DNA from 3 places in the Streptomyces peucetius genome. Region 1 is predicted to be linked to each of the others. Evidence: predicted binding sites of a transcription regulator. Region 1 holds the regulator's gene; each other region holds the start of a gene.
The links. Region 1 encodes HrcA, which represses chaperone genes, less so after heat shock. Its sites were predicted from a motif close to TTNGCACTCNGNNNNNCNGAGTGCNAA; they were not measured.
Positions count from the first base shown of each region.

Region 2: a site for HrcA is predicted at 2,967-2,993, ahead of groL (chaperonin GroEL). Genes of this name have one in related genera too.
Region 3: a site for HrcA is predicted at 2,334-2,360, ahead of groES (co-chaperone GroES). Genes of this name have one in related genera too.

Region 1 covers NZ_CP107567.1:2,508,122-2,514,422, forward strand. The annotation lists gene OGH68_RS11560 (hypothetical protein) at 1-114, shown strand, start outside; gene OGH68_RS11565 (16S rRNA (uracil(1498)-N(3))-methyltransferase) at 135-878, opposite strand; gene OGH68_RS11570 (nitronate monooxygenase) at 878-1,951, opposite strand; gene dnaJ (molecular chaperone DnaJ) at 2,591-3,727, opposite strand; gene hrcA (heat-inducible transcriptional repressor HrcA) at 3,728-4,753, opposite strand; gene OGH68_RS11585 (MBL fold metallo-hydrolase) at 4,944-5,666, shown strand; gene OGH68_RS11590 (DUF3097 domain-containing protein) at 5,693-6,301, shown strand, end outside.
Region 2 covers NZ_CP107567.1:3,601,566-3,607,866, reverse strand. The annotation lists gene OGH68_RS16435 (glucosyl-3-phosphoglycerate synthase) at 1-128, opposite strand, end outside; SAM riboswitch class I at 311-438, shown strand; gene thrC (threonine synthase) at 456-1,775, shown strand; gene OGH68_RS16425 (MoaD/ThiS family protein) at 1,813-2,088, shown strand; gene OGH68_RS16420 (cold-shock protein) at 2,499-2,702, shown strand; gene groL (chaperonin GroEL) at 3,122-4,744, shown strand; gene OGH68_RS16410 (alanine/glycine:cation symporter family protein) at 5,034-6,301, shown strand, end outside.
Region 3 covers NZ_CP107567.1:4,738,491-4,744,791, reverse strand. The annotation lists gene OGH68_RS21875 (class I SAM-dependent methyltransferase) at 1-1,089, opposite strand, end outside; gene OGH68_RS21870 (polysaccharide deacetylase family protein) at 1,180-2,142, shown strand; gene groES (co-chaperone GroES) at 2,506-2,814, shown strand; gene groL (chaperonin GroEL) at 2,930-4,558, shown strand; gene OGH68_RS21855 (ester cyclase) at 4,705-5,397, opposite strand; gene OGH68_RS21850 (SDR family NAD(P)-dependent oxidoreductase) at 5,477-6,250, opposite strand; gene OGH68_RS21845 (multicopper oxidase family protein) at 6,260-6,301, opposite strand, start outside.

The DNA.
Region 1 (6,301 bases):
GACACGGCGGCGGCCGCCGGGCTGCTGCCGTCCCGGGCGGGGACCACGGAGGTCGACGGATGGCCGCTGCTCGACGCGGCGGCCGCCAAAGGCCCGGGCGGCACGGGACGCTGAAGCCTCCCGTGGCGCCTGTGTCAGGACCAGCGGCCGGTGCGGCCCAGCAGGAGGGCTGTCGCCGCCGTACCGGCCGTGGAGGTGCGCAGGACGGTGCGGCCCAGCCGGTACGGTTTCGCGCCCGCCTGTGCGAACAGCGCCAGCTCCTCCGGGGACACGCCGCCCTCGGGGCCGACGACCAGCACGATCGAGCCCGTAGTGGGGAGTTCCGCCGTCGCCAGCGGTTCCGCGCCCTCCTCGTGGAGCACGGCCGCGAAGTCCGCCGCCGCCAGAAGTGCCGCGATCTGCTTGGTGGTTGCGCCTTCCGCGACCTCGGGGAAGCGCAGCCGGCGTGACTGTTTGCCGGCCTCACGGGCCGTCGCCCGCCACTTCGCCAGCGACTTGGCCCCGCGCTCGCCCCTCCACTGGGTGATGCAGCGCGCCGCGGCCCACGGCACGACCGCGTCCACGCCGGTCTCCGTCATGGTCTCCACGGCCAGTTCACCGCGGTCACCCTTCGGGAGGGCCTGCACGACCGTGATACGGGGCGCCGGCTCCGGCTCCTCGGGGCACTCGCGCACCTCGACGACCAGGCGGTCCTTGCCCTCGGTGGAGACGACGGAGCCGGCGGCCCCGCGTCCGTGGCCGTCCGTGAGGACGATCTCCTCACCCGGCGCCAGCCTGCGCACGGAGACCGCGTGCCGGCCCTCGGGTCCGTCGAGGGTGACGGACGCGCCCGGCGCGACCCCTTCGAGCGACTCGACGAGAAAGACAGGAGCGGTCATCACATACCACCTCCGTGCGCGAACGCGGCGCGTGCCGTGTCCGTCTCCGCTGCGAGCACCCCCACCAGCTGGGCGGCGGGCATCTCGCGCGCCAGCCGGTGCCCCTGGCCGGCCCACAGCGCCATGCCCTGCGCGTCACCGGCCTTCGCCGCGGCCTTGCGCAGACCGCTCGTCAGGTGGTGCACATCGGGGTAGGCGGCGGGCGCGTACGGCCCGTGCTCCCTCATGAACCGGTTGACCAGGCCCCGCGCGGGCCGCCCGGAGAACGCCCGGGTCAACTCGGTGCGGACGAACAGCGGGTTGGTCATCGCCTGCTTGTGCAGCGCGTGCGCGCCCGACTCCGGGCACACCAGGAAGGCCGTACCGAGCTGCGCGGCGCTCGCGCCCGCCGCCAGGACGGCGGCGATCTGACCGCCGCGCATCAGGCCGCCGGTGGCGATGAGGGGCAACTCCACGGTCTCCTTCACCAGTTGGAGAAGCGTCAGCAGCCCGTAGCCGGAGCCGTCGGACGCGGGGTCGTCGCGATGGGTGCCCTGGTGGCCGCCCGCCTCGACGCCCTGCACGCACACGGCGTCGGCCCCCGCCCACTGGGCCGCCTGCGCCTCCTCCGGGGTGGTGACGGTCACGATCGTGTACGTGCCAGCCCTGGAGAAGGACTCCAGCACATTGCGCGTGGGGCAGCCGAAGGTGAACGAGACCACGGGGACCGGGTCGTCGAGCAGTATCGCGAGCTTCGCCTCGTAGCCGTCGTCCCGCCCGCTGTCCGGGTCGCCGAGCGGCGTCTCGTACCAGGCGGACTCACCGGCCAGCTGATGCCGGTAGACGCCCACGGCGGCGGGGTCGGCGGTGCCGGGCTGCGGCATGAACAGGTTGACGCCGAAGGGGCGGGCGGTGAGCCCCCGGACCTGCTGGACCTCCTGGTACATCCCGTCCGCCGTCTTGTACCCGGCGGCCAGGAACCCCAGCCCGCCGGTCTCGGACACGGCCGCCGCGAGCTGCGGACAGGAAGCGCCGCCGGCCATGGGGGCCTGCACGATTGGGTGACGGCAGAGATCGGTCAGCGCGGAGGACATGCAGGCATCGTGCCACGTCCCCGCGACGCTGCCGAATCCCCCGTTCCGCCCCGCGCACGGGCCGCTGCGCGGGGCCGTTCCTCCTTCCCGCCCCTTCCCGGAACCGGGTGCTCCGCCCCCGGACCCCCGCGCCTCAAACTCTCCCTACGGCCCGGCGGCCGCGGGAGGTACCCCCAGCGGGGCTGGAACTTGCCCGTCTCGTCGGGGCTCCGCCCCGAACCCCGCGCCTCAAACTCTCCCTACGGCCTGGCGCCGTGGGAGATGCTCCCAGCGGGCTGGGTGTGCCCGGCGGGCCGGTTCGCCGCGCAGCGGCACATCCAGCCCGGCTTGGGGGGCACTCCCCTACGGCCTGGCGGCGTGGGGGAGACACCCCACCCACGGCCGCCAGGCCGTAGGGAGAGACTGAGGCCACCGCGCGAAGCGCGGTACCGGGTCCCGGGGCGGAGCCCCGAACGGGGTCCCGAGGGGCGGGCCTGGGGTCCGGGGCGCGGCAGGGGTCCCGGGGCGCAGGCCCGAACGGGGTCCCGAGGGGCGGGCCCGGGTTCCGGAGGCGCAGCCCCGAACGGGGTCCGGGGGCGGAGCCCCCGGTTTCGGGAAGGGGAACACGCCCGCCGCAGGCGCCACGCACCCCCACACGGGCTACCGCCCGTTGAACGCGTCCTTCAGGCGCGAGAACAGCCCCTGCTGACCCGGCTGGAACTGCCCCGTCGGCCGCTCCTCGCCCCGCAGCTTCGCCAGGTCCCTCAGCAGCCGCTCCTGCTCCACGTCCAGCTTCGTCGGGGTCGTCACCTCGACGTGGACGATCAGGTCGCCCCGGCCGCCGCCGCGCAGGTGCGTGACGCCGCGCCCGTGCAGCGGGATCGACTGGCCGGACTGCGTGCCGGGCCGGATGTCGACCTCCTCCATGCCGTCGAGCGTCTCGAGCGGGCACTTCGTGCCCAGGGCCGCCGCCGTCATGGGGATGGTCACCGTGCAGTGCAGGTCGTCGCCGCGCCGCTGGAAGACCGGGTGGGCGACCTCGTGGATCTCGACGTACAGGTCACCGGCGGGGCCGCCGCCCGGGCCGACCTCGCCCTCGCCCGCGAGCTGGATCCGGGTGCCGTTGTCGACACCGGCCGGGATCTTCACGGTCAGGGTGCGCCGCGAGCGCACCCGGCCGTCGCCGGCGCACTCGGGGCACGGCGTCGGCACGACCGTGCCGAAGCCCTGGCACTGCGGACAGGGCCGCGAGGTCATGACCTGGCCCAGGAAGGACCGCGTCACCTGCGAGACCTCACCGCGACCGCGGCACATGTCACACGTCTGCGCCGACGTGCCGGGCGCCGCGCCCTCGCCGGAGCAGGTGGTGCACACGACGGCCGTGTCGACCTGGATGTCCTTCGTGGTGCCGAAGGCGGCCTCGGCCAGCTCGATCTCCAGCCGGATCATCGCGTCCTGGCCGCGGCGCGTACGCGAGCGCGGTCCGCGCTGCGACGCCGTGCCGAAGAACGCGTCCATGATGTCCGAGAAGTTGCCGAAACCGCCCGCGCCGAAGCCGCCCGCGCCGCCGCCTCCGGCCTGCGAGAGCGGGTCTCCGCCGAGGTCGTAGACCTGCTTCTTCTGCGGGTCGGAGAGCACCTCGTACGCGGCGTTGATCTCCTTGAAGCGCTCCTGCGTCTTCGGGTCCGGATTCACGTCCGGGTGGAGTTCGCGCGCGAGGCGGCGGAAGGCCTTCTTGATCTCGTCCTGCGATGCGTCGCGGCGCACGCCGAGTACGGCGTAGTAGTCCGTGGCCACTTACGACTCCGCCAGGATCTGTCCGACGTAACGTGCCACTGCGCGTACCGCTCCCATCGTTCCGGGGTAGTCCATGCGGGTCGGTCCGACCACGCCGAGTTTGGCGACTGCCTCGTCGCCCGAACCGTAGCCGACCGAGACCACGGACGTGGAGTTGAGTCCTTCGTGGGCGTTCTCATGACCGATTCGTACGGTCATGCCCATGCCGCCCGACTCGTTCGCCTCCCCGAGCAGCTTGAGCAGCACCACATGCTCCTCGAGCGCCTCCAGCACCGGCCGGATGGTCAGCGGGAAGTCGTGCCCGAAGCGGGTCAGATTGGCGGTGCCGCCGATCACGAGCCGCTCCTCGGTCTCCTCGACCAGGGTCTCGAGCAGGGTGGACAGCACCGTGGAAACGGTACCTCGGTCCTCGTGCTCGAAGGATTCGGGAAGGTCCTGCACCAGCTTCGGCACATCCGCGAAGCGGCGTCCCACGACCCGGCTGTTGAGCCGGGCCCGCAGGTCCGCGAGCGAGGTGTCACCGAACGGCGCGGGGCAGTCGATCATGCGCTGCTCCACCCGGCCGGTGTCCGTGATCAGCACGAGCATCAGACGGGCGGGAGCGAGGGAGAGGAGTTCCACGTGCCGGACCGTGGACCGGGTCAGCGAGGGGTACTGGACGACGGCGACCTGCCGTGTCAGCTGCGCCAGCAGCCGGACCGTGCGTCCCACCACGTCGTCGAGGTCGACCGCCCCGTCCAGGAAGTTCTGGATGGCGCGGCGCTCGGGCGACGACAGCGGCTTGACGCCGGCCAGCCGGTCGACGAACAGCCGGTACCCCTTGTCGGTGGGGATCCGCCCGGCGCTCGTGTGGGGCTGGGCGATGAACCCCTCCTCCTCCAGCACGGCCATGTCGTTGCGGACGGTGGCCGGGGAGACGCCGAGCTTGTGCCGCTCGGTGAGGGCCTTGGAGCCGACGGGCTCCTCGGTGCCGACGTAGTCCTGGACGATGGCGCGCAGCACCTCGAGCCTGCGTTCGCTGAGCATTCGCGCACCTCCAGCTGTGGTTCCTCGGTGTGTGGTCTGGCACTCTGCGTGTCCGAGTGCCAGCATTCCCCGGGCCAGTGTACGGCTGCGGGGTACACGGGTAGCAAGGGTGGCAGACCATGCGGTCGGACGCGCTGCCGGGCGCGGCCCGCACATGTCGGTGCGGAGGTGATGCGGATAGCGTCGCCGTATGGACGTCAGTTGGGAAGACTTCGGCTGGGAGCGACTTGCCGAAGGTGTCGGCCGCCGCCGTCTGCCGGTCTGGGACGCGACCGTCGGCCTGGTGGTCGGCGCGGACGCCGCGCTCCTGTACGACACCGGCTCGACGCTCCGCGAGGGCGCGGAGCTACGGGCCCAGGCGCAGGCGCTGCTGGGCGGGCGCAGGGTGACGCACATCGCACTGAGCCATCCCCACTTCGACCATGTGCTGGGCACGGCCGCCTTCGCCGGTGCGGAGGTCTACGGGGCGGTGGGCCTGGACGCCCTGTTCCACCGCGAACGGGACGAGATCCGGGCCTCCGCGGTCCGGCTCGGGGTCGCGGCCGACGAGGCGGCCGAGGCGGCGGACCTGCTGGTGGCCCCGCACCACCCGGTGTGCGGCGAGTGGACGCTCGATCTCGGCGGCCGCCAGGTCCTGCTGGCCAATGTGGGACCGGGCCACTCGGGCCACGACTTGGCGCTGCTGGTGCCGGGCGAGCCGGAGGTGGTGTTCTGCGGCGACCTGGTGGAGGAGTCCGGCGAGCCGCAGGCCGGCCCGGACGCCATCACCTCCCGGTGGCCCGCCGCGCTCGACCGGCTGCTGGAGCTCGGCGGCGAGGACGCACTGTACGTCCCGGGACACGGCGCGGCCGTGGACGCGGCGTTCGTGCGGGCCCAGCGCGGCGAGCTGGCGGCGCGTTTCGGTGTGTCGTAGCGGCGGGCGGCCGTATCGTCGTGCGAATGCGCAGCTACAGCCCTGATTTCACACCGCCGTGGAAGCGGTCGAAGCCCGTCCCCGAGGTGCCGGCGGAGCCGGATCTGGTGGTCGAGGAGGTGTCGACCGGCTTCTGCGGTGCGGTGATCCGCTGCGAGGCCGGGACGGTGACCCTGGAGGACCGCTTCGGCAAGCACCGCGTCTTCCCGCTGGAGCCGCGCGGCTTCCTGCTGGAGGGCAGGGTCGTCACCCTGGTCCGCCCCGCCCCGGCAGCCCCGTCCCGGCCGTCCCGCACGGCCTCCGGCTCTCTCGCCGTGCCCGGCGCACGGGCGAGGGTCGCCCGGGCCGGCCGGATCTATGTGGAGGGCCGGCACGACGCGGAACTCGTGGAGCGGGTGTGGGGCGACGACCTGAGGATCGAGGGCGTGGTGGTCGAGTACCTGGAGGGCGTCGACGACCTGCCGGCGATCGTCGCCGACTTCGCCCCCGGCCCGGACGCCCGCCTCGGCGTGCTGGTGGACCACCTGGTCGAGGGCTCCAAGGAGTCCCGTATCGCGGCGTCGGTGACCGATCCGCACGTGCTGGTGGTGGGCCATCCCTACATCGACGTGTGGGAGGCGGTGAAGCCGTCGTCC
Region 2 (6,301 bases), 1.1 Mb from region 1:
TTCAGCGCGGGAAGGACGGCACTGACCGTCGTTCCCTGTCTGACCTTGGCGGATATCAGCCGGTCGAGGGAGCGGTCGGACGCGGACCAGGAGCGCCGGCTCAGCCAGCGGGCCACCTCATCGAGCACTTCGCGTCTCCCTTGGCAGTCGACGAACAGTCGGTGAACTGTGGTCGTGTGATCCATCTCGCGGTTCGGACGACTATCTCAACCGTCCGGGGCTTCGGTTACAGTCTTGAGCAACGCGAACGACCCTCGCATCTCGGGGGTCCAAGCACACAAACGCCCGGACCGCACGTCCGGAGCCATACCGCTCATCCAGAGGGGCAGAGGGAACGGCCCGTTGAAGCCCCGGCAACCCTCCCGCCGACCGCGAGGTCACGGTGGGGAAGGTGCCAATTCCGTCTTGTGGCGAAATGCGTCACGAGGAAGATGAGGAGAAAGGGCCTCGCCATCATGGCTGCGCAGACCGTCGCAAACACCAGCGCCAGCACCTCCGCCACCGCCTCCACCGGATCCGCTTCCGTGGACCTCGGCCCCGCCGCCGCCCTCGCGTGCCGCGAATGCGGACAGCGTTTCGAACTCGGCCCCATTTTCGCCTGCGCGGAGTGTTTCGGGCCGCTCGAAGTCGCCTACGACCTGCCGAGCGGCAGCCCCGAAGAGCTGCGGAAGCAGATCGAAGCCGGCCCGGCCAACATCTGGCGCTACGCCCCGCTGCTGCCCGTCCCCGCCGACGTGGCGGACAAGCCGAACCTGAACCCGGGCTGGACCCACCTCGTCAAGGCCGACAACCTCGCGCGTGAACTGGGCGTCACCGGCGGTCTGTACATCAAGGACGACTCCGGCAACCCGACGCACTCCTTCAAGGACCGCGTCGTCGCCCAGGCCCTCGAGGCCGCCCGCGCCTTCGGCTTCACCACCCTGTCCTGCTCCTCCACCGGCAACCTCGCGGGTGCGGTCGGCGCCGCCGCCGCGCGGGCCGGTTTCCGCTCCTGCGTGTTCATCCCGCACGACCTGGAGCAGGGCAAGGTCGTCATGGCCGCGGTGTACGGCGGCGAGCTCGTCGGTATCGAGGGCAACTACGACGACGTGAACCGCTTCTGCTCCGAGCTCATCGGCGACCCCCTGGGCGAGGGCTGGGGCTTCGTCAACGTCAACCTCCGCCCGTACTACGCGGAGGGCTCCAAGACCCTGGCGTACGAGATCTGCGAGCAGCTCGGCTGGCGGCTGCCCGACCAGCTCGTCGTCCCGATCGCGTCGGGCTCGCAGCTCACGAAGATCGACAAGGGCCTGCAGGAGCTGATCAAGCTCGGTCTCGTCGAGGACAGGCCCTACAAGATCTTCGGCGCCCAGGCGGAGGGCTGCTCGCCGGTCTCTGCCGCGTTCAAGGCCGGTCATGACGTCGTGCGCCCGCAGAAGCCGAACACCATCGCCAAATCGCTGGCCATCGGCAACCCGGCCGACGGCCCGTACGTGCTGGACATCGCCCGCCGCACCGGCGGCGCGGTGGAGGACGTGAACGACGAGCAGGTCGTCGACGCGATCAAGCTGCTGGCCCGTACCGAGGGCATCTTCGCCGAGACGGCGGGCGGTGTGACGGTGGGTGTGACGAAGAAGCTCATCGAGACGGGCGTGCTCGACCCGGCGCTCACCACCGTCGTCCTCAACACCGGCGACGGCCTCAAGACCCTCGACGCGGTCGCGGAGACCTCACAGGCGACCGCCGTCATCCGCCCGAGCCTGGACGCGTTCCGCGACGCCGGCCTGGCCCGTTGAGATCCCTGAGATCCGAGACCCAAGGAAGGCTGCACACATGAGCGTCAACGTCCGCATCCCCACCATCCTCCGTACGTACACGGGCGGCCAGGCCGAGGTCCCGGCGGAGGGCGCGACCCTCGCCGAGGTCATCGCGGACCTCGAGAAGAACCACACCGGTATCGCGGCCCGCGTTCTGGACGACCAGGGCAAGCTGCGCCGGTTCGTCAACGTGTACGTCAACGACGACGACGTGCGGTTCGAGCAGGGCCTGGAGACGGCCACGCCGGAGGGCGCGGGCGTGTCGATCATTCCCGCGGTCGCCGGCGGCTGATCCAACCCCAAAGATTTACTCGTAGTTACAGAGATTGCCCTCTCCGCCGAGAAGCGGAGGGGGCAATTCTGCATGGTTGAGCGCGGTAGAGTCTGGGAAGCCCCCTCCGCCGGCCGCTCGTGAATGCCTTCGAGTTCCGCAAGAATGCGGCCAAACTGCGTGATCGAATTGCCACTTAGGCGTCATTTGCCGGGCCCGACTTGCCCCGGAATTCTATGGAATCGTAGGGATCGGTCGTTCGGTCCTGCCCAGAATTCTCGTCCGATTGACCTGTTGCAGAGGGCAGTTGGGCAGATACATTCAGCCGCGGTCGACGCGTTCCGGCGCACACCCCTCCTGCTGGGGTGGAGATCTGACCCGGGTCCGCGAAGTGCGGTCCTGCGCAAGGGCCAGTAATAGGGGAGTTAGGCATGGCTCAGGGCACCGTCAAGTGGTTCAACGCGGAGAAGGGGTACGGCTTCATCGCGGTCGACGGTGGTGCGGATGTTTTCGTCCACTACAGCGCGATCCAGATGGACGGTTACCGCACCCTTGAAGAAGGTCAGCGAGTCGAATTCGAGATCTCGCAGGGCCAGAAGGGTCCGCAGGCGGACATGGTCAAGCTCGCCGTCTGATCCAGGCGCGATCGGCCACCGACGCACTCACGCATGAGGGGCTCGCCTCCCGGTCACCGGGATGCGGGCCCCTCACGCGTGCCCGGGCGCGCCCGTCCGTCTCTCCGGTCGCCTCCCGGCGCGATCCGGCGTCGGCCGCCTCCCAGGCGCCGCCTCGCGTTCCCTCGAAGCCGCTTGCGCCCTCCCGTCACCCGACCGCCACTCCTCAGGGAGGCTTCTTCGGAGCCGCTTGCACTCTCGGGGGTCGAGTGCTAATCATTGGCGTTAGCACTCTCCCAGTGAGAGTGACAGAACTTGGATCGGGTCGGTGAGGCCCGCGGGCCGGGTGGGGCAAGGAACCACGCGGCGCGCAGGCCGTCCGTCGCGGGCGCCGGATGCGATCCGAAGCAATCCACCCCAGTCCGGGAGGACCACTTCACATGGCCAAGATCATCGCGTTCGACGAGGAGGCACGGCGCGGTCTCGAGCGCGGGATGAACCAGCTCGCCGACGCCGTCAAGGTCACCCTTGGCCCCAAGGGTCGCAACGTCGTCCTCGAGAAGAAGTGGGGCGCCCCCACGATCACCAACGATGGTGTTTCCATCGCCAAGGAGATCGAGCTCGAGGACCCGTACGAGAAGATCGGCGCCGAGCTGGTCAAGGAAGTCGCCAAGAAGACGGACGACGTCGCCGGTGACGGTACGACCACGGCGACCGTCCTCGCCCAGGCGCTCGTCCGTGAGGGCCTGCGCAACGTGGCCGCCGGCGCCAACCCGATGGCTCTGAAGCGCGGTATCGAGCGGGCCGTCGAGGCCGTCTCCGGTGCCCTGCTCGAGCAGGCCAAGGACGTGGAGACCAAGGAGCAGATCGCCTCCACCGCCTCCATCTCCGCCGCCGACGTCCAGATCGGCGAGCTCATCGCCGAGGCCATGGACAAGGTCGGCAAGGAAGGCGTCATCACCGTCGAGGAGTCCCAGACCTTCGGTCTGGAGCTCGAGCTCACCGAGGGCATGCGCTTCGACAAGGGCTACATCTCGGCGTACTTCGCCACCGACATGGAGCGTATGGAGGCGTCCCTGGACGACCCGTACATCCTGATCGTCAACTCCAAGGTCGGCAACGTGAAGGACCTCCTTCCGCTGCTGGAGAAGGTCATGCAGTCGGGCAAGCCGCTGCTGATCATCGCCGAGGACGTCGAGGGCGAGGCCCTGTCGACCCTGGTCGTCAACAAGATCCGCGGCACCTTCAAGTCCGTCGCGGTCAAGGCCCCGGGCTTCGGCGACCGCCGCAAGGCCATGCTGAACGACATCGCCATCCTCACGGGCGGCACGGTCATCTCCGAGGAGGTCGGTCTCAAGCTCGAGAACGCCGGCCTGGACCTGCTGGGCCGCGCCCGCAAGGTCGTCATCACCAAGGACGAGACCACGATCGTCGACGGTGCCGGTGACAGCGACCAGGTCCAGGGTCGCGTCAACCAGATCCGTGCCGAGATTGAGAACAGCGACTCGGACTACGACCGCGAGAAGCTCCAGGAGCGTCTGGCGAAGCTGGCCGGCGGCGTGGCCGTCATCAAGGCCGGTGCCGCGACCGAGGTCGAGCTCAAGGAGCGCAAGCACCGCATCGAGGACGCCGTTCGCAACGCGAAGGCGGCCGTCGAGGAGGGCATCGTCGCCGGTGGTGGCGTGGCGCTGCTGCAGGCTTCCTCGGTCTTCGAGAAGCTCGAGCTCCAGGGTGACGAGGCGACCGGCGCCAACGCCGTGAAGCTCGCGCTGGAGGCCCCGCTCAAGCAGATCGCCGTCAACGGTGGTCTCGAGGGTGGCGTCATCGTCGAGAAGGTGCGCAACCTGCCCGTCGGCCACGGCCTGAACGCCGCGACCGGTGAGTACGTCGACATGATCGCCGAGGGCATCATCGACCCCGCGAAGGTCACCCGTTCCGCTCTGCAGAACGCGGCCTCCATCGCGGCGCTGTTCCTCACCACCGAGGCCGTCATCGCCGACAAGCCGGAGAAGGCCTCCGCGGCCGCTCCGGGCGGCATGCCGGGCGGTGACATGGACTTCTGATCGACTTCTGTCGATCAACCGTCCTTGACCGAGGGCGGCACCCCACTCCCAGGGGGTGCCGCCCTCGGGCGTTGCCGCTCCAGGGCGGTTTTCTGCGGGAGAAACCGGTACAGAGTGTGAGATGCCGCACGACCGGAATGTCTTTTCAGCGGGACAAGGCCCTGGTTAGCTCTGCAGAGCTTTGAACGGAAGAATGCTTCCGCGGCCGAGGGCACCAGCTGTACGCGACCCGTACGCATCGCAGCCCGAGCCGAGCCCCGACTCACAAAGACCCGGGACGCATCTCATCATGAGCACCCTCAACACCTGGATCGTCGACATCAATGATGTCTTCTGGACCTATCTGCTGATCCCGCTGGTGGCCGTGGCCGGCCTCTGGTTCACCTTCCGCTCCAGGGCGGTCCAGCTGCGGATGATCCCGGACATGTTCCGGGTCTTCAAGGACAAGTCGACGGACGGCGTCTCCCCCTTCGGGGCCTTCACCATCTCGGCGGCCGCCCGCATCGGCACCGGCAACATCGCCGGTGTGGCCACCGCCATCACCATGGGCGGGCCCGGCGCGGTCTTCTGGATGTGGATGATGGCCCTCGTCGGCGGCGCCTCGGCGTTCGTCGAGTCCGCCCTCGCCCAGCTGTACAAGGCGCGCGGCAAGGAGCCCGGCACGTACCACGGAGGCCCGGCCTACTACATGGAGCGCGCCCTCGGAAAGCGCTGGCTCGGTGTGCTGTTCGCCGTGCTCATCACTCTGACCTTCGGGTTCGTTCTCACCGCAGTGCAGTCCAACACCATCACGGTGGCCGTCGAGGGCTCCATGGGCGGTACGGACTCCAGCTGGTTCGCCCCGGTGCTCGGCGTCGTGCTGGCCGTGCTGCTCGCGCTGGCCGTGTTCTTCGGCGTGAAGCGCCTCACCGCGGTCACCAAGGTGCTGATCCCGGTGATGGCGGGCATCTACCTGCTGCTCGGCCTCGTGGTCGTCCTGTTCAACATCACCGCGGTGCCCGGCATGATCGCCGACATCATCGGCGGCGCGTTCGGCTTCCGCGAGGTCGCGGGCGGCGCGGTCGGCACGGCGATCCTCCAGGGCGTGCGGCGCGGCATGTTCTCCAACGAGGCCGGCATGGGCTCCGCGCCCAACGCCGCCGCTTCCGCGGACACCACGCACCCGGTCAAGCAGGGCCTGGTGCAGACCCTCGGCGTCTACTTCGACACGCTGGTCGTCTGCAGCATGACCGCGTTCATCATCCTCAGCGCCAACCCGACCCTGGGCGAGCGCGGCGGCGCGGACGTCACCCAGTCCGCCCTCAACGTGGCCCTCGGCGACTGGGCCGGACACATCCTGACGCTGGTCGTCTTCATGGTCGCCTTCAGCTCCATGATCGGTAACTACTACTACGGCGAGTCCAACATCCGCTTCATCACCGGCAGCGCGTCGGCGATGACCGGCTACCGGGCGGTCGTCCTCGCCTGTGCCGTGCTCGGAGCGATGGGCTCGGTCAGCGTCGTGTGGAGCCTCGCGGACATCACGATGGGCGCGATGGTCCTCGTCAACCTGATCGC
Region 3 (6,301 bases), 2.2 Mb from region 1:
GCGGCGGACCTCCTCCGGTTCGACCGCGGAGCCGCGCTTCTTCACGGTGAGGTTGCCGACCCGGCGGTCGCGCAGCAGCGCCTTCAGCTTCTTCATGTTGAAGGGCAGGGCATCGGTGATCTCGTACGCCGTCGCGTACGGCGTCGGGTGGAGCGCTTCGGAGGTGATGTACGCGATCGTCTCGTCGAGGAGGCCGCCGGACACGTCCTCCGCGACCTCCGCGACCAGGTGGGCGCGGATCGCCGCGCCGTCCGGCTCGTACAGGTAGCGGCCGACCGGCCGGACCGGCGGGTTCGGCAGGTCGCGGCCGGTCAGGGTGTGCGGACCCGGGAGGAGGGTGGCGCGGACCGCTGACGGCGCGGTGCCGAACCAGAGCACCGCCTCCTTCACGTCGCCCCCGTCCGAGATCCACTCCGCCTCCGCGCCCTCGGGGACCGCCTCGTGGGGGATGCCGGGGGCGACCTTCAGCGCGGCGTGGGGGCGGGTGCGGGCCGCGCCGACGGCCCAGGACAGCGGCGGGGAGTACGCCTCCGGGTCGAAGATCCGGCCACGGCCGCCCCGGCGGGCGGGGTCGACGAACACCGCGTCGTACGACGAGGTGTCGACGTCCGTGACGTCCGCGCAGCGGACCTCGATCAGGCCGGACAGGTCAAGCGCCTCGGCGTTCGCACGTGCGACCTCCGCCGTGAGCGGGTCGCGGTCGACGGCGAGGACGGAGATGCCCGCCCGGGCCAGTGCGATCGCGTCCCCGCCGATGCCGCTGCACAGGTCGGCGACGCTGCGTACCCCGAGTGCGGCGAAACGGGCGGCGCGGTGGGCCGCGACCGTACGGCGGGTGGACTGTTCGACGCCGTTCGGGGTGAAGAACATCCGGCGGGCATCCGCCTCGCCGAACTTGGCCGCCGCGCGCTGTCTCAGCCGCGCCTGTCCGAGGGCCGCGGAGACCAGTGCCGCCGGGTGCTCGCGGCGCAGGCGCGTCGCGACGGACAGTTCCTGGGCCGGGTCGTAGGAGGCGAGCGAGGCCAGCAGCGCTCCGCCTTCCTCGGTGCGCAGTGCGGCAAGGGCGGCGAGCGGGTCGAGGTCGTTCACCGGGCCATTGTGGGCCAGACGGGGGATGGTGCGCGCATGGTGGCGGTGTCGGGCCGGTGAGCGGGCGAGGCGCTGACAGGATGCGTCGCCATGCAGCTAGTACGACAAAAGGGAAAGTTGAGGGCGTATCGGGCCCGTGCGACTCTGGCCGCTCTCGTCGTCGCCGCTCTCGGTTCGGGCTGTGCGGCCGAGGGGCCCGGGGGAGCCCCGAGCCCCACCGGGACCGCCACCGGGCGGTCGGCGCAGAAGGGCCCGCAGGCCCAGGGCGCGCAGAAGCCGGAGGCGGCCGGCCCCGCCGAGGCGCTCTCCGCGTACGTGGAGAAGGTCAGACGCAGCCAGAAGGCCCGGGCCGCCGCCGCGAAGAAGTGGGGGCTGGCGCAGACCCCGCTCGCGGCGCCCCCGCCGCCAGACGCCAAACCGGAGATCACCACGCGCAAGGGCTTCGAGGTGGAGGGCGGGGAGGGCCTTCCTCCGGTGTTCACCACCGTGCCGACCAAGGAGAAGATCGTCTTCCTGACGATCGACGACGGCGCGGAGAAGGACCCGGAACTGCTGCGGATGATGTCCGAGCTGCAGATCCCCTACAGCGCCTTCCTCAGCGACTACGTGATCAACGACGACTACGGTTACTTCGAGAAGATGCGGGACCGCGGGGTGGCGCTCCACAACCACACGCTCAACCACCCGTATCTGCCCGGGCTTTCCTACAGCGAGCAGAAGCGTGAGATCTGCGGCCAGCAGGACAAGCTGGAGAAGCGGTACGGCACCCGCCCCCGGCTGATGCGCCCGCCGTACGGGAACTACAACAAGGACACCCTGCGCGTCGCCGCGAAGTGCGGGATCGAGGCCGTGCCGCTGTGGGCGGCGGAGGCGTTCCCCGACCACATGGAGTGGCGGGAGTGGGACCGGGACCTGCACCCGGGCGACATCATCCTCACGCACTTCCGCGGCAAGGAGGAGTGGAAGGGCAGCATGCCGGACATGATCCGGCGGGTGATGAAGACGGTGACGGCGAAGGGGTACGCGGTGGCCAGGCTGGAGGACTACGTCTGACCGGACCGGACGGAGTCGCGGGCAACAGCCCGGAACCGTGGGCGGCGTCCTGGCGTTGTCCGTACCGGGACCCCGGCGGCGCTGTCCGTACCGGGATCCGAGGGGCCGGCGCGGAGCGGATCCGAGGGGCCTGTGCGGACCGGATCCCAGGGCCTGTCCGTGCCGGGATCCGAGCGGCGCGGGCCGCCACATTGGCACTCCGCTTGACCGAGTGCTAATCGCAGTCATAGTCTCGGCTCTGGCACTCCCCGAGTGAGAGTGCCAACACAGCGACGGGCAGGTCCGGCACCCGCGACGACGGATCGACCTGGTCGCCACCTCAGATCAGTTAACCCCGTGATCTCCGAAGGGGGAGGTCGGATCGTGACGACCGCCAGCTCCAAGGTTGCCATCAAGCCGCTCGAGGACCGCATCGTGGTCCAGCCGCTCGACGCCGAGCAGACCACGGCCTCTGGCCTGGTCATTCCGGACACCGCGAAGGAGAAGCCCCAGGAGGGCGTCGTCCTTGCCGTGGGTCCGGGCCGCTTCGAGAACGGCGAGCGCCTGCCGCTCGACGTGAAGACCGGCGACATCGTGCTGTACAGCAAGTACGGCGGCACCGAAGTGAAGTACAGCGGCGAGGAGTACCTCGTCCTCTCGGCCCGCGACGTGCTCGCGATCGTCGAGAAGTAAGCACCGGCTTCACCTGCATTGCTTTGAGCTGCGCCCCTGGTCACCCCGCGGATTGCCGGGCGGCGAGGGGCGCGGTTCTTTGAACACGACTTTCCGAGAGGGCTGAACCGCTCCCATGGCGAAGATCCTGAAGTTCGACGAGGACGCCCGTCGCGCCCTCGAGCGCGGCGTCAACAAGCTTGCCGACACGGTCAAGGTGACGATCGGCCCCCGCGGCCGCAACGTCGTCATCGACAAGAAGTTCGGCGCACCCACCATCACCAACGACGGTGTCACGATCGCCCGCGAGGTCGAGGTCGAGGACCCGTACGAGAACCTGGGCGCCCAGCTGGTGAAGGAGGTGGCGACCAAGACCAACGACATCGCGGGTGACGGTACGACCACCGCCACCGTGCTGGCCCAGGCGCTGGTCCGCGAGGGCCTGCGCAACGTCGCCGCCGGCGCCTCCCCGGCCGCCCTGAAGAAGGGCATCGACGCCGCGGTCAAGGCCGTCTCCGACGAGCTCCTCTCGACCGCCCGTCCGATCGACGACAAGGCCGACATCGCCGCCGTCGCCGCGCTCTCCGCGCAGGACCAGCAGGTCGGCGAGCTCATCGCCGAGGCGATGGACAAGGTCGGCAAGGACGGTGTCATCACCGTCGAGGAGTCCAACACCTTCGGCCTGGAGCTCGACTTCACCGAGGGCATGGCCTTCGACAAGGGCTACCTGTCCCCGTACATGGTGACCGACCAGGAGCGTATGGAGGCCGTCCTCGACGACCCGTACATCCTGATCCACCAGGGCAAGATCGCGTCCATCCAGGACATGCTGCCGCTGCTGGAGAAGGTCATCCAGGCGGGCGGCTCCAAGCCGCTGCTGATCATCGCCGAGGACGTCGAGGGCGAGGCCCTGTCGACCCTGGTCGTGAACAAGATCCGCGGCACCTTCAACGCGGTGGCCGTCAAGGCCCCCGGCTTCGGCGACCGCCGCAAGGCGATGCTCGGCGACATGGCCACCCTCACCGGTGCCACCGTCATCGCCGAGGAGGTCGGCCTCAAGCTCGACCAGGCCGGTCTGGACGTGCTGGGCACCGCCCGCCGCGTGACCATCACCAAGGACGACACCACCATCGTCGACGGTGGCGGCAACTCCGAGGACGTGGCCGGCCGCGTCAACCAGATCAAGGCCGAGATCGAGTCCACCGACTCCGACTGGGACCGCGAGAAGCTCCAGGAGCGCCTCGCGAAGCTGGCCGGCGGCGTGTGCGTGATCAAGGTCGGCGCCGCCACCGAGGTGGAGCTGAAGGAGAAGAAGCACCGTCTGGAGGACGCCATCTCCGCGACCCGCGCCGCGGTCGAGGAGGGCATCGTCTCCGGTGGTGGTTCCGCGCTGGTCCACGCCGTGAAGGTGCTCGAGGGCAACCTGGGCAAGGAGGGCGACGAGGCCACCGGTGTCGCCGTCGTCCGCCGCGCCGCCGTCGAGCCGCTGCGCTGGATCGCGGAGAACGCCGGCCTCGAGGGCTACGTCATCACCGCCAAGGTGGCCGAGCTCGAGGCGGGCAGCGGCTTCAACGCCGCGACCGGTGAGTACGGCGACCTGGTCAAGGCCGGCGTCATCGACCCGGTCAAGGTCACGCGCTCCGCTCTGGAGAACGCCGCCTCCATCGCCTCCCTGCTGCTCACGACCGAGACCCTGGTCGTCGAGAAGCCGGCCGAGGATGAGGCCGAGGCGGGCCACGGCCACGGTCACGGCCACAGCCACTGACGCATCCGCGGTCACTCACCGACGCGAGCGGCGCCGAAGCCTCGAAGAGGCGCCGCAGCGTCGAAGAGCCCGAAGCGTCGAAGAGGCGCAGAAGAAGGCCCCCGTTCCGCCGAGCGCGGACCGGGGGCCTTCCCCGTGACGGCGGCTCACATGGCGCCGAGCTGCCGCATCAGGCGCATCAGGTCCATGTGCCACCAGCCTTCTTTGACCTTCGCGTCCTCGAAGCGGAAGATCGTCGTCCCGGTCATGGTGCACTGCTCCCCGGTGGCGGGGATGCCCTGGAAGTCGCCCTTGTGCCTGCCACTCCAGGTCCACAGCGTCACCACGTCGTCCCCTTCGGTGATCTGCCGGTCGAGCTCGAAGGTGAAGTCGAAGGCGTCGCGCCACATGGTCAGATCCCGGCGTATGACGTCCGCGCCGGTCTCGGTGTCCTCCTCGTTGGCGATGTCGTGGTCGATGTAGTCGGCCGCGAACACCTCTCCGATGGCGTCGAGGTTCCCGCCGGAGGCGATCTCGTGGAAGAAGCGGCGGGCGGTCGCCGCGTTCAGCTGTTCCTCACGGACCACGTCGAGGTCGGTGAAGGACGGCATGCCGTCGCAGAGCGCCACCATCTCCTTGAACATCTTGTCCGTCTCGGGGAGACGGGAGTTCTTCATCGCTTCCTCGTACGACGGAAACTCCACGATTTCGACGTAGTGGTTGCTCTCGGTGCGGTCCTTGCCGGTGACGGCGTGGCCGGTGGTCCGCTTGCCCTTGGTCTGTTCGACCCACTGGTCCATGACGGCGTTCATGTCGTCGAACCTGGCGGTCTTGTAGTCGATGATCTGCACGAACTTCATGGCGCCTCCCGGGCCGCTGCGGCCCCCGACGGGACACCTCCATTTTAGTGATGCAGGTCGCATTCCGTGCGGTATGTCGCTACTGCGGCCCGTACTTCCGGCCGGTCTTCGACGTGAGCCCGCCCAGCAGGCCGCGCGGCGTCAGCTTCACCACGCCCATCAGTGCCTTGTAGCGCGGGTCGGGGATGGACAGCGTCTTCCCCTTGGCCAGGTCCGCCAGCGCCGACGCCACCAGCTTGTCGGCGTCCAGCCACATCCAGCCGGGGATGTTGTCCGTGCCCATCCCGGCCCGCTGGTGGAACTCGGTCCGTACGAATCCGGGGCACAGCGCCATCAGACGCACCCCAGTCCCCGCCAGGTCCCTGGCCGCACCCTGCGTGAACTGCACGACCCACGCCTTCGACGCGCCGTAGGTGCCGCGGGGCACGAACGCGGCTACCGACGCCACGTTCACCACGCCGCCCCGGCCGCGCTCCCGCATCGGCTCCGCCGCGGCGGCCGTCAGGCGCAGCACCGCCTCGCAGTGCACCTTCAGCATCGTCAGCTCGTCGGCCATCGACACCTCCAGGAAGCGGCCCTTGTTGCCGAAGCCGGCGTTGTTGACCAGCAGGTCCACGGGGTGGGTACGGTCCGCGAGACGGTGCTCGACCGCGGTGATGCCGTCCTCGGCCGCCAGATCCGCGGTCAGCACCTCCGCCTCGATGCCGTGGCGGTCGTGCAGTTCGGTGGCCTGTTCCCGCAGCCGCGCGGTGTCCCGGGCCACCAGCACCAGGTTGTGGCCGTCGGCCGCGAGCCGCCGTGCGAAGGCGGCGCCGATACCCGCGGTCGCGCCCGTGATCAGTGCAGTCGTCATACGGGCACGTTAATGCCCCGCGTGCGGGTGGGGCGTACGCACCTTCCCCGC